Regions from separate parts of the Staphylococcus pseudoxylosus genome, predicted to be linked through region 1. Evidence: riboswitches for the same ligand, from Rfam matches in the RefSeq annotation. Region 1 holds a riboswitch; the other holds the start of a gene.
What was found. A riboswitch is a leader RNA that binds a small molecule or an ion and turns the genes downstream of it on or off. The one in region 1 is predicted to bind FMN.
Positions count from the first base shown of each region.

Region 2: linked by a shared signal. The riboswitch ahead of ribD (bifunctional diaminohydroxyphosphoribosylaminopyrimidine deaminase/5-amino-6-(5-phosphoribosylamino)uracil reductase RibD) and the one ahead of LG295_RS07225 (ECF transporter S component) in region 1 are both predicted to bind FMN.

Region 1 covers NZ_CP085024.1:1,497,778-1,503,222, forward strand. Annotated here, with positions in the region: gene LG295_RS07220 (ATP-binding protein) at 1-1,617, shown strand, start outside; FMN riboswitch at 1,867-2,003, shown strand; gene LG295_RS07225 (ECF transporter S component) at 2,070-2,615, shown strand; gene LG295_RS07230 (ferredoxin) at 2,960-3,208, opposite strand; gene LG295_RS07235 (helix-turn-helix domain-containing protein) at 3,319-4,281, shown strand; gene LG295_RS07240 (ATP-dependent DNA helicase RecQ) at 4,271-5,445, shown strand, end outside.
Region 2 covers NZ_CP085024.1:1,216,055-1,221,499, forward strand. Annotated here, with positions in the region: gene LG295_RS05885 (osmoprotectant ABC transporter substrate-binding protein) at 1-148, opposite strand, end outside; gene LG295_RS05890 (FAD/NAD(P)-binding protein) at 321-1,784, shown strand; FMN riboswitch at 2,065-2,198, shown strand; gene ribD (bifunctional diaminohydroxyphosphoribosylaminopyrimidine deaminase/5-amino-6-(5-phosphoribosylamino)uracil reductase RibD) at 2,363-3,406, shown strand; gene ribE (riboflavin synthase) at 3,413-4,045, shown strand; gene ribA (GTP cyclohydrolase II) at 4,056-5,237, shown strand; gene ribE (6,7-dimethyl-8-ribityllumazine synthase) at 5,251-5,445, shown strand, end outside.

The sequences.
Region 1 (5,445 bases):
AGCCAACTTGTTGAAAGTTCTGACGATAGAGCTACTGCTATCGAACATAGTCGTAAATTAATTGAAGGCCCTGTTGGTCTAATCATAATGAATGATAAACACAAAGATAACCAAGACAATGATGTTACAAAAAATGAAATGTTCAAGGAAATTAAAAATAACAAAGATTATGATCGCGTCTTTGATCACGGCAAACAAATTTCAGAACATGTAACAGTCAGCTTTAATGACAAACAACGAACATATGTATTAATTGGTTATCCAACGAAAAATATTGAAGCAGCAAATAGTCCGAATAGTAAATATAGTGGCGTGTTTATCTATCAAGACTTAAAGACAATAGAAGAAACCAATAATGTGATTACAGTAATTATCTTAATCATTGCTATCATCTTTTTAGCAATAACAACCGTATTTGCTTTCTTCTTATCGTCACGGATAACAAAGCCTCTACGTAATTTAAGGACGCAAGCTCTAAAAGTCTCTAAAGGTGATTATGCTCAAGTTGTACCAGTTAACTCAAAAGATGAAATTGGTGAATTATCACGTACATTTAATACAATGAGTTCTGAAATTCAACAGCATATTGATGCATTGTCATCCTCTAAAAATATTCGAGACAGTCTAATTAACTCCATGGTTGAAGGCGTTTTAGGATTTAATGACAAAAAAGAAATTATTATTTCTAATAAATTAGCCAATACCATTTTGCAAATGTTAGATGAATATGCGTTAGAAAAATTAGATGAACAAAATGAACTTACATTTAGCAGCAAAAAAACGCAATTTGAAGTTTATGAAATCAATACACGTTATTTTGTAATTATCACTAGCTATATAGAGCAAATACAGCCTGATGGGAGAAGTGGTATCGTAGCCATAATTCGTGATATGACAAACGAGCATAATATGGATCAAATGAAAAAAGATTTTATTGCAAACGTCTCTCATGAATTACGTACGCCTATATCCTTATTGCAAGGATACACTGAATCTATTGTTGATGGTATCGTAACTGAACCTGATGAAATTCATGAATCATTATCTATCGTTTTAGATGAAACTAAAAGATTGAATAGGTTGGTCAATGAATTATTAAATGTAGCGCGAATGGATGCTGAAGGTTTAACTGTAGATAAAGTTGTGCAACTAATTGATCCATTACTTAATAAAATGCAACAAAAGTATCAAAAGCATGCCAAAGATTTAGAATTAAATATGTGTTTAAACCCAGATACGCAACAACATTTGTGGTATTTTGATTCGGATAGAATTGAACAAGTGTTAACTAATTTAATAGATAATGCGTCTAGATATACTGAACCTGGGGATACAATCAACATAGAGGTAAGTGAAACTAATTCAGAACAAATACTATATATATCCGACACCGGCTCTGGTATCGCACCCGAACATTTACAACAAGTTTTTGATCGTTTTTACAAAGTAGATACTGCACGTAAGCGTGGCAAACAAGGAACTGGGTTAGGATTATTTATCTGCCGTATGATTATTGATTCTCATGGTGGTACTATTGATGTACAAAGCAAACTAGGGAAAGGGACTACTTTTATCATTTCCTTACCTAAACCAGAGATTGAAGATGACAATAGTTAAGTATCGTGACTAGATTAATGAAAAACTAAGTATAAGCATGATAATTTGAAATAATAAACATATATACAGTATATCCTTATATGCAATTCATTTATGTATAGAACTTAAAAACTGCCGACAAAGTTAAATGCTTTGTTGGCAGTTTTTATGCCAGTTTCATCCATTTTATTGACGTTGATAATATATTTTAAGCAAGTCTATTGTTTTTATCTGAGCAATAAGCTATGATAAATTTATAAAATTTAAGAAATTCATCTTCGGGGTAGGGTGTAATTCCCAACCGGCAGTAATTTAAGCCTGCGACCCATTAATCTAATTCATAGATTAATGGCTGATCTAGTGTAAATCTAGAGCCGACAGTATAGTCTGGATGGGAGAAGATGGAGGGTTTATTTGTTGTGCAATTATATCCTCCTATTCTAAGAAAGATGAATGGAAGGAGATAATTTGATATGCAACAACAAACAAAACGCCTCATTACGATTAGTATGTTGAGTGCAGTAGCATTTATTTTAATGTTTATAAAGTTCCCGATACCATTTTTACCACCATATTTAACTTTAGATTTTGGTGATGTACCAGCCTTGTTAGCAACATTTACTCTAGGTCCTGTAGCCGGACTTATTGTAGAATTTATTAAAAACTTACTCAATTTTCTATTCAATATTGGAGATCCAGTAGGTCCTGTAGCTAACTTTTTAGCGGCATCAAGCTTTTTATTAACAGCTTATTTCGTCACAAAACATAAAGGTGTCCTCAAATCTCAAATTATAGGACTTAGTGTGGCTACGTTAGTGATGACGATTGTTCTAAGTATACTAAACTACTTTGTTTTATTACCTTTATATGGCATGATTATGAACCTAACTGATGTAGTAGAAAATATTAAAATAGTTATTGTATCGGGCGTCATACCTTTTAATATTATTAAGGGTGTCGTCATCTCAATTGTCTTTATTCTTTTATATAATCGATTAAAAAACATTTTACCACGTTAAAATGATAGTATAACTTATCATCTAGAATGATAAACGCCCTTCATTTTTCACTGATCGAGTGAGAAATGAAGGGCGTTTATATTTTAAATATAAATATGTATATAAAGGTTACTTTAAGGAATTTATAGCTGAGATTGCAGTTATTTCAAAAGTGAATAGCCAGAATCCGATCATGTTTACAATATAAATTCATTGAAGTAATACAACTTTATAGAATAACTGGATACAAAAAATCCGAGACAGTTATTTGTGTCTCGGATTTAAATTCAATTATGTCTAAGTCATTAAATGAGGTTATTACAATAGTAGATAACCGCTTGTTTACGCTTAAATATAATGCATTTCTATTCAAATTTTAACGCGTCACCATCAAATGGTTCTTCTTCAATTTTAATAGAATCAGTAGGGCATCCGTCTATAGCATCTTCCATATCTTCATATAATTCTTCTGGTACCTCTGCAGTACCTTGGTTATCATCTAGTATTACATAAGCGATACCTTCGTCATCATAGTCATATATATCAGGGGCAGCGGCACCGCAAGCGCCACATGCTATGCATGTGTCCATATCAACAATTGTATATTTAGCCAATTTCTTCGCCTCCTTTGACAAAAATGCTACAATAATTACACAAATATTATTGTAATCACTGTTTATCATTTTTTCAAATGTTTTCGATTTATAAAAGTGAGGGAGCATCCATGTATAATTTAATTCATTTTGCATACACAAAGTCACATAATTACAAAACCGAAAAAAGTATATTTAATATTATCACAGGTAAAAAATCGCATCAAACCTTTTTTGATGCCTGTAGTCAACAACTCTTATCATTGTATCATAGTATGCCTAAACTAAAATATCCTTTATTCGAACAATATTCTAGTAATTCTAACATCAACGAACAACAAATTCAAAATATCATTAGCCACCCACGGCATACATATGACAGCTTATTAAACACTTTCAATGCACTACAATTGTTAACGCAAACGTTGTCTAATATCCAACATGACAATTATCAATTTGTACCTATTACACAACATAGAACAGTTCATCAAAAGGTTAAACACTTATATAAAAAAATTTCTGACGACCAATTAGAAAAATCATTTATAGCAGAACTCACGTTACTTTTTCAATCTTTAACTAACCATAATAATGACATATACATTCATTATTATTTGCAAGGTTTCGAAGAAAGTATGTATACAAGACAACAAGTTAGTTTAATAGAAGCAATATCGCAGGAAATGCTTTTTGAATTAGAAATGAGGGATTTAGTAACTTTAATGTATGAAATAGAGAATGAAGAAAAGTATCCATTATTACATAGCTTAATTATTCTTCCGACATTATTAAACAAAACTGAAAAAACTTATTTAGGAATACAAAATGGATTAAACTTCAAACAACTTGCTGCGCAACAAAATGTTAAACCTAATACAATCGACGATCATATTTTAGAATTATTTATCAAAGGATACATAACCGATTACGATAGTTATTTAAACCATGTAGAATACAAACCATTTATAACTTATTATATAGCTAATCGTAGTGAAAGACTACGTAGCTATAAGGACACTTTCTCTGAACTCAGTTACTTTGAAATTAAATTAATTATTGTTGGTGTCGAAAGAGGTGAACTAAATGTTACATGATGACTTGAAAAAATGGTTTGGATTTGAATCATTTAAGCCTGGCCAAGAAGAAATTATTAACAATGTACTTAATAATATTGATACTTTAGGAATCCTGCCTACTGGTAGTGGTAAAAGCCTATGTTACCAATTGCCAACCTACATAAAACAAAAACCAACGTTAGTTATCTCTCCGTTAATTTCACTGATGGATGATCAAGTTATGCAACTTAAGTTACAAGGAGAAAAAAATGTATGTTGTATACATTCAGGCATGGATGAAAATGAAAAGCAACAAAACATTAACTGCTTAAACCAAAGTAAATTTATTTTTTTAAGTCCAGAGTTTATATTACAAAAACACAATTTCAAATTGATTAAACGTTTAAATATCGGCATGATTGTATTAGATGAAGCGCATTGCCTATCTGAATGGGGCTATGATTTTAGGCCGCATTATGCACTTATAGGCAAAATTGTAAATCATTTCAATGATGCTACCGTATTAGCATTAACTGCAACAGCACCTTCTTATTTAACTTTTGATTTAGAGCAAATATTAAGTAAATCATTTTCAGTCATAAAAAATAGTATGAATAGAGATAACATTTCACTAGCGCATAAAAATTTTGCTGATGATGATGAAAAATTAAAATGGCTTTTACCTACATTAGAGCAATCAGGGCCAACAATTATTTATGTATCATCTAAAAAAATGTGTCTATCATTAGCTCAAAGTATTTATAATTACGGTTTTTTAACTGGAATTTACCATGGAGATCTATCATACCAAGAAAGGCATACAGTACAACATCAATTTATTAATAATGAAATCCCTATTATCGTTGCTACAAGTGCTTTTGGCATGGGTATTAACAAAAAAGATATTAGAACAATTATTCATTTCCATTTATCTACAAGTCCATCTAGTTATATGCAAGAAATAGGTAGAGCAGGCCGTGACGGTAAACAAAGCCAAGCAATAAGCCTTTATCAACCTGATGATAGCTTTCTTTTAGAAACTTTATTATTTACAGACATAATTAACGTTGAGGATGTAAATGCGTATGAATTATCGCAGTTTCTACCACCTGAAAAGTCAGACATACTTGATGTACTAAGTACACAGTATACTTTTGAGCAATTGCGCAATATCTTTGATATGGCTTATAAACGTAAAAAATT
Region 2 (5,445 bases), 280 kb from region 1:
AAGCCATAATTTGTGATTCACTAGTAGCTAAAGCTGATATTTTAACAGTGTTTTTTGCTTGGCCACCGCCTAATCCTGGCAAATCGCAACTAGATAGTAAAAAGGTACTTGCTAAAATGAAAAATAAAAATCTTCTTAAATGTTTCATTATTGAACTCCTTATATATATTAAAAAAACTATTATTGCAATATATTAAGATTAACACACTTAGCAAAACATTATAACACTGCTTGATAAAATAGTAGTAGACCATTAATGTGTAATATACACTAAAGGATTGGTATAATAAGGACAAATAATCTTAGTAAGGAAGTGTACTATGAGAATTGCCATCATTGGAATGGGCACTGCAGGTGTCACGCTTTTAAAAGAATTAGTGAAAAGTGATTCTTTTTCTAAAATGCATATTGATGTATATGACAATCCTATAAATATGGGTCAGGGTATTCCTTTTCAAAATGACAGTGTAGAATTATTGATCAACCTACCGGCAGCACAAATGTCTTTGAATTTAGATAACCATAGAGAGTTTTATGAATGGTATGAAATGCAATCTAAATTTAAATTTTCGAATCCAGAATACTTGCCAAGATTTATATTTGGTCATTATATGAAAGATTATTTGCAGAAGTTTAACCATGATTACGACAATATACATACAATCAAAGAAGAAGTTAATGAAGTATTTATTGAGTCAGAAATAGGGCAAACAGATGTGACATATTGTGTTTGTACTTCTAAAGAAACAGAAAATTGTAAACAGTATGAGGTCGTCTTTTTGACTATTGGTACTTTGTCATACCATGATCCATATGGCTTAAAGGGGATACGTGGTTATATTAAAACACCATATCCGACCTATAATACATTAGACGATGTACAAGATTTCGAGGATATCGCTATTATTGGTACAGGATTAGCAAGCTTAGATGTCATTCGTTATGTAACGGCACATCATCCTAAACTACCCATTACTGTTGCTAGTCGAAAAGGGCGATTGCCAAGTGTGAGAGGGGAGATGCCTGATATCGACTTTCAATATGTAACTCCAGAAAATTTTAATGAGATAAAGCGCAAGCATTTTGGCAATGTACCTCTAGATGAGGCGATAAAGTTATTCTTGAAAGATTGTGCATTGCATCATATTGATGTCGAAACGTTAGTTCATCGTAGCCAAGATGATCCAATTAAAGATTTAACTTATGATTTAGAACATGCTGATAAATTAGGGAAGTTGCAAAGTATACTTGAATTAGCGAAAGAAAATTTAAATTGGATTTGGAATAGTTTAAGTAGAGAGGATCAAAAAAGATTTTTAACTAATTATCAGCCTATATTAAAAGAGAATTCAAACCCGATGCCGCCTCAAACAGCACGATTATTGATTGATCACATTAACCATGGCACGATTAAAATTAAGCGTGATTTAGAGGATGTTCAATATGATAATAATAAGTTCAACTTTAAATATAAAGATGCGTCAGTAGAACGGTTTGATATTGTAATTAATGCTACAGGATCAAAGACACAACTTGCAGATTTAGATGGTGATGACCAACTCGTCTTAAATCTCGAGAACAGACAGGTTGTACAAGCGCATCCACTTGGTGGAATTCAAATTGTTGCTGAAACCAATCAAATTATCAGCCCTCGCTATGGCACGCTAAAACATATGTATGCGCTCGGCCAATTGACAAATGGAATTAATCAATCACGTAACGGCGTTATGATGATTGTAAAACAAGCTGTTAATGTGGTTGACCATTTGTTAAGTACAAAATAAAGATGTTTACTATTTAGGGATAAATGACACAATGATAGATTAATTAAATAAGTTGTGAGTTAACTGAGTTATAGTTTTTTATTATTTTTTCTGGTATTCGCGCCTTAATCTCTTGGTTTTAATTAATTTGTTTATGCTTTAAATTGTAATAATGTAAAGCATAGCAAAAAAATAAAGCCGACTTAGGTAATAAGAATTGTCATTTTCTCAAAAGTGTAGTACCATTATTTTGTAACTTATTCAAAGTTACCTGACTCAATCATCGAATACAATTTCATAAATATTCTTTCGGGGCAGGGTGAAATTCCCAACCGGCAGTAAATTAAGCCTGCGACCTGCATTTGTTGAAGCAAATGTGGCTGATCTAGTGAAACTCTAGAGCCGACAGTAAAGTCTGGATGGGAGAAAGAATGAAGTATAACTTGAAAATAGCACTTTTTAAGTGTTTATTTAGCATACGCTTTTATTTGAATATGTATAAGTGTGTATTTTACTATTGCTAAAAATGTTATATCAATATATATCCCACACCTGAAATGTTAAGTTCAGGTGTTTTTTTATTTTTTAGAGGTGATAAAATGAGTCATTATTTGAATTACGCTATTCAATTAGCAAAAATGGTAGAAGGTCAGACGGGTTTAAACCCACCAGTTGGATCTGTAGTAGTAAATGATGGACGTATTGTTGGCATGGGAGCCCATTTGCAAAAAGGTGGCAAGCATGCTGAAGTACAAGCTTTAGATATGGCCCAAGATAATGCACGAGGAGGAACTATATATATTTCGCTAGAGCCGTGTACGCATTATGGTTCGACGCCACCATGTGTAAATAAAATCATTGAAGCGGGTATTAAAAAGGTTGTCTATGCAGTTAAAGACACAACATTGCCCTCTGAAGGTGATGACATATTAGAACAGGCTGGTGTCGAAGTGATATTCCGTCCTCAATCAGAGGCAGAATCACTATATAGGGATTTCTTTATAGCTAAGAATGAATCCATTCCAGAAGTTACAGTTAAAGTCTCATGTAGTCTTGATGGTAAACAAGCTACTGATAAAGGCGAAAGTAAATGGATTACTAATAAAGCAGTAAAAAATGATGTATTTCAGCTTCGTCATAAACACGATGCAGTCTTGACAGGTAAAGGCACGATACATGCAGATAATCCACAATATACTACACGTATTGAAGAAGGTAAGCATCCTATAAAAGTCATCTTATCTAAAACTGGTGAAATTGATTTTAATTTAGATATTTTTCAGTTAAGAAATGAACCAATATGGATTTATACTCAAAATAAAAATTTAAAAACAAATATCGAACATGTAGAAATCATAGAATTAACTAATTGTTCAATTGAAAATATATTAAAAGATTTATATCAAAGAGGGATTGGAAGTGTGCTAGTAGAGGCAGGGCCCGCAGTGACTTCTGAATTTCTTCAATCTAAATTTACGAACGAACTAATATTATATTATGCCCCGAAAATGATAGGTGGTTCTGGTAGTTATCAATTTTTCCAAAGTGAAAGTATTTTTAATCTATCAGAAACACCACAGTTTGAAATTGTAAATTCACAAATGCTTGAGCAAAATATCAAATTAGAGTTACGAAAGAAGTGATTGTCGGTGTTTACAGGAATTGTTGAAGAAATTGGAACTATAAAAAAAGTATCAACGCAACAGTCTGTAGTTAACTTAAAGATTGAGTGCCAAACAATTTTATCAGATATGCATATCGGAGATTCAATCAGTGTTAACGGAGCATGTTTAACGGTGGTGGAATTTGATCATCAAAGTTTTTCAGTTCAAGTTATTAAAGGTACCGAGAATAAAACATATTTAAACCAATTAACTCAATCTGCTGAAGTGAATTTAGAAAGAGCTATGAGTGGACAAGGTCGTTTTGGTGGTCACTTTGTTTTAGGACATGTAGATGAAGTTGCTAAAATCATACGTATACAAGCATCAGACAACTCTAAAATCGTTACTATTAAACCATCAACATCACTGATTAAACAAATGGTTAGTCAAGGTTCAATTACTGTAGATGGTGTGAGTTTAACTATTTTCCAATTAAAAGAAGCTGAGTTTGATATTCATCTTATACCAGAAACAAGAAAATCAACAATTTTAAATCAGAAACGTGTTGGTGATCCAGTGCATATAGAAACTGATATGTTATTCAAATATGTTGAACGAATTATCAATAGTAACGAATCGGAATTAAGCCCAGAAAAACTTAGAGCATTTGGATTTTAGGAGGGGTAATATGCAATTAGATAGTATAGACAAAGCTTTAAAAGCATTGAAAAACGGTGACAGCATTATCGTTGTAGATGATGAAAACAGAGAAAATGAAGGCGACTTAGTAGCTGTAACTGAATGGATGCATAATGACACAGTTAACTTCATGGCTACACATGGTAGAGGATTAATTTGTGCACCTATCAGTAGCGATATAGCTAAAAAATTAGATTTAAACCCAATGGTTAGTAATAATTCTGATATTTATGGAACACAATTCACAGTTAGCATTGACCACGTCGATACAACTACAGGCATAAGCGCTGACGAAAGAATGTTGACAGCAAGAGCTTTAATAGATGATAGTGTAAGTGCGCATGATTTTAATAAACCAGGTCATTTATTTCCATTAATAGCACAAGATAATGGTGTGTTGACAAGACGTGGACATACCGAAGCATCAGTTGATTTAGCTAAATTAACAGGTGCTAAACCTGCCGCATTAATTTGTGAAATTATGAATGATGATGGCACTATGGCAAAAGGTGAGTCATTAGAAACATTTAAAGCAACACATAATTTAGTAATGATTTCTATAGAAGATTTAGAAAAATACCGTAAGTCTGTTATTTCAAAATTAGAAGCAAAAGCAAAAGTGAAATTGCCAACAGATTATGGTGTATTCGATATGTACGGTTTTACAACTTCTGATAACGACGAAGAAATAGTGGCTATCGTAAAAGGTGATATTAAACAAACTGAAAATGTACGCATACACTCATCATGTTTAACAGGAGATATATTCCATAGCCAAAGATGTGATTGTGGTGAACAATTAGAAGCGTCTATGAAATATATAAATGAACACGGTGGCATTATTTTATATTTACCTCAAGAAGGTAGAGGTATTGGCTTAATCAATAAATTAAAAGCATATGAACTGATTGAACAAGGATATGATACTGTAACAGCAAATATTGCTTTGGGCTTTGAAGAAGACTTAAGAAATTATCAAAATGCCGCCCAAATATTGAAATATTTTGGTGTTGAAAGTGTTAATTTATTAAGTAATAACCCTAAGAAATTTGAAAGCTTAGAGAACTACGGTATTAATATTACTAAACGTGTTGAACTTGTCGTACCAACTAATAAATATAATCAAGATTATATGGATACAAAAAAAGAAAAAATGGGTCACTTAATATAAGGAGGAAATTATAATGAATTTTGAAGGTAAATTAATAGGTTCTGATTTAAAAGTTGCGATAGTAGTAAGTAGGTTTAATGATTTTATAACAAATCGCTTATTAGATGGAGCGAAAGACACTTTAATTAGACATGAGGTACCAGAAGAAAACATCGATGTTGCTTATGTACCTGGTGCATTTGAAATTCCTTTAATAGCTAAAAAATTA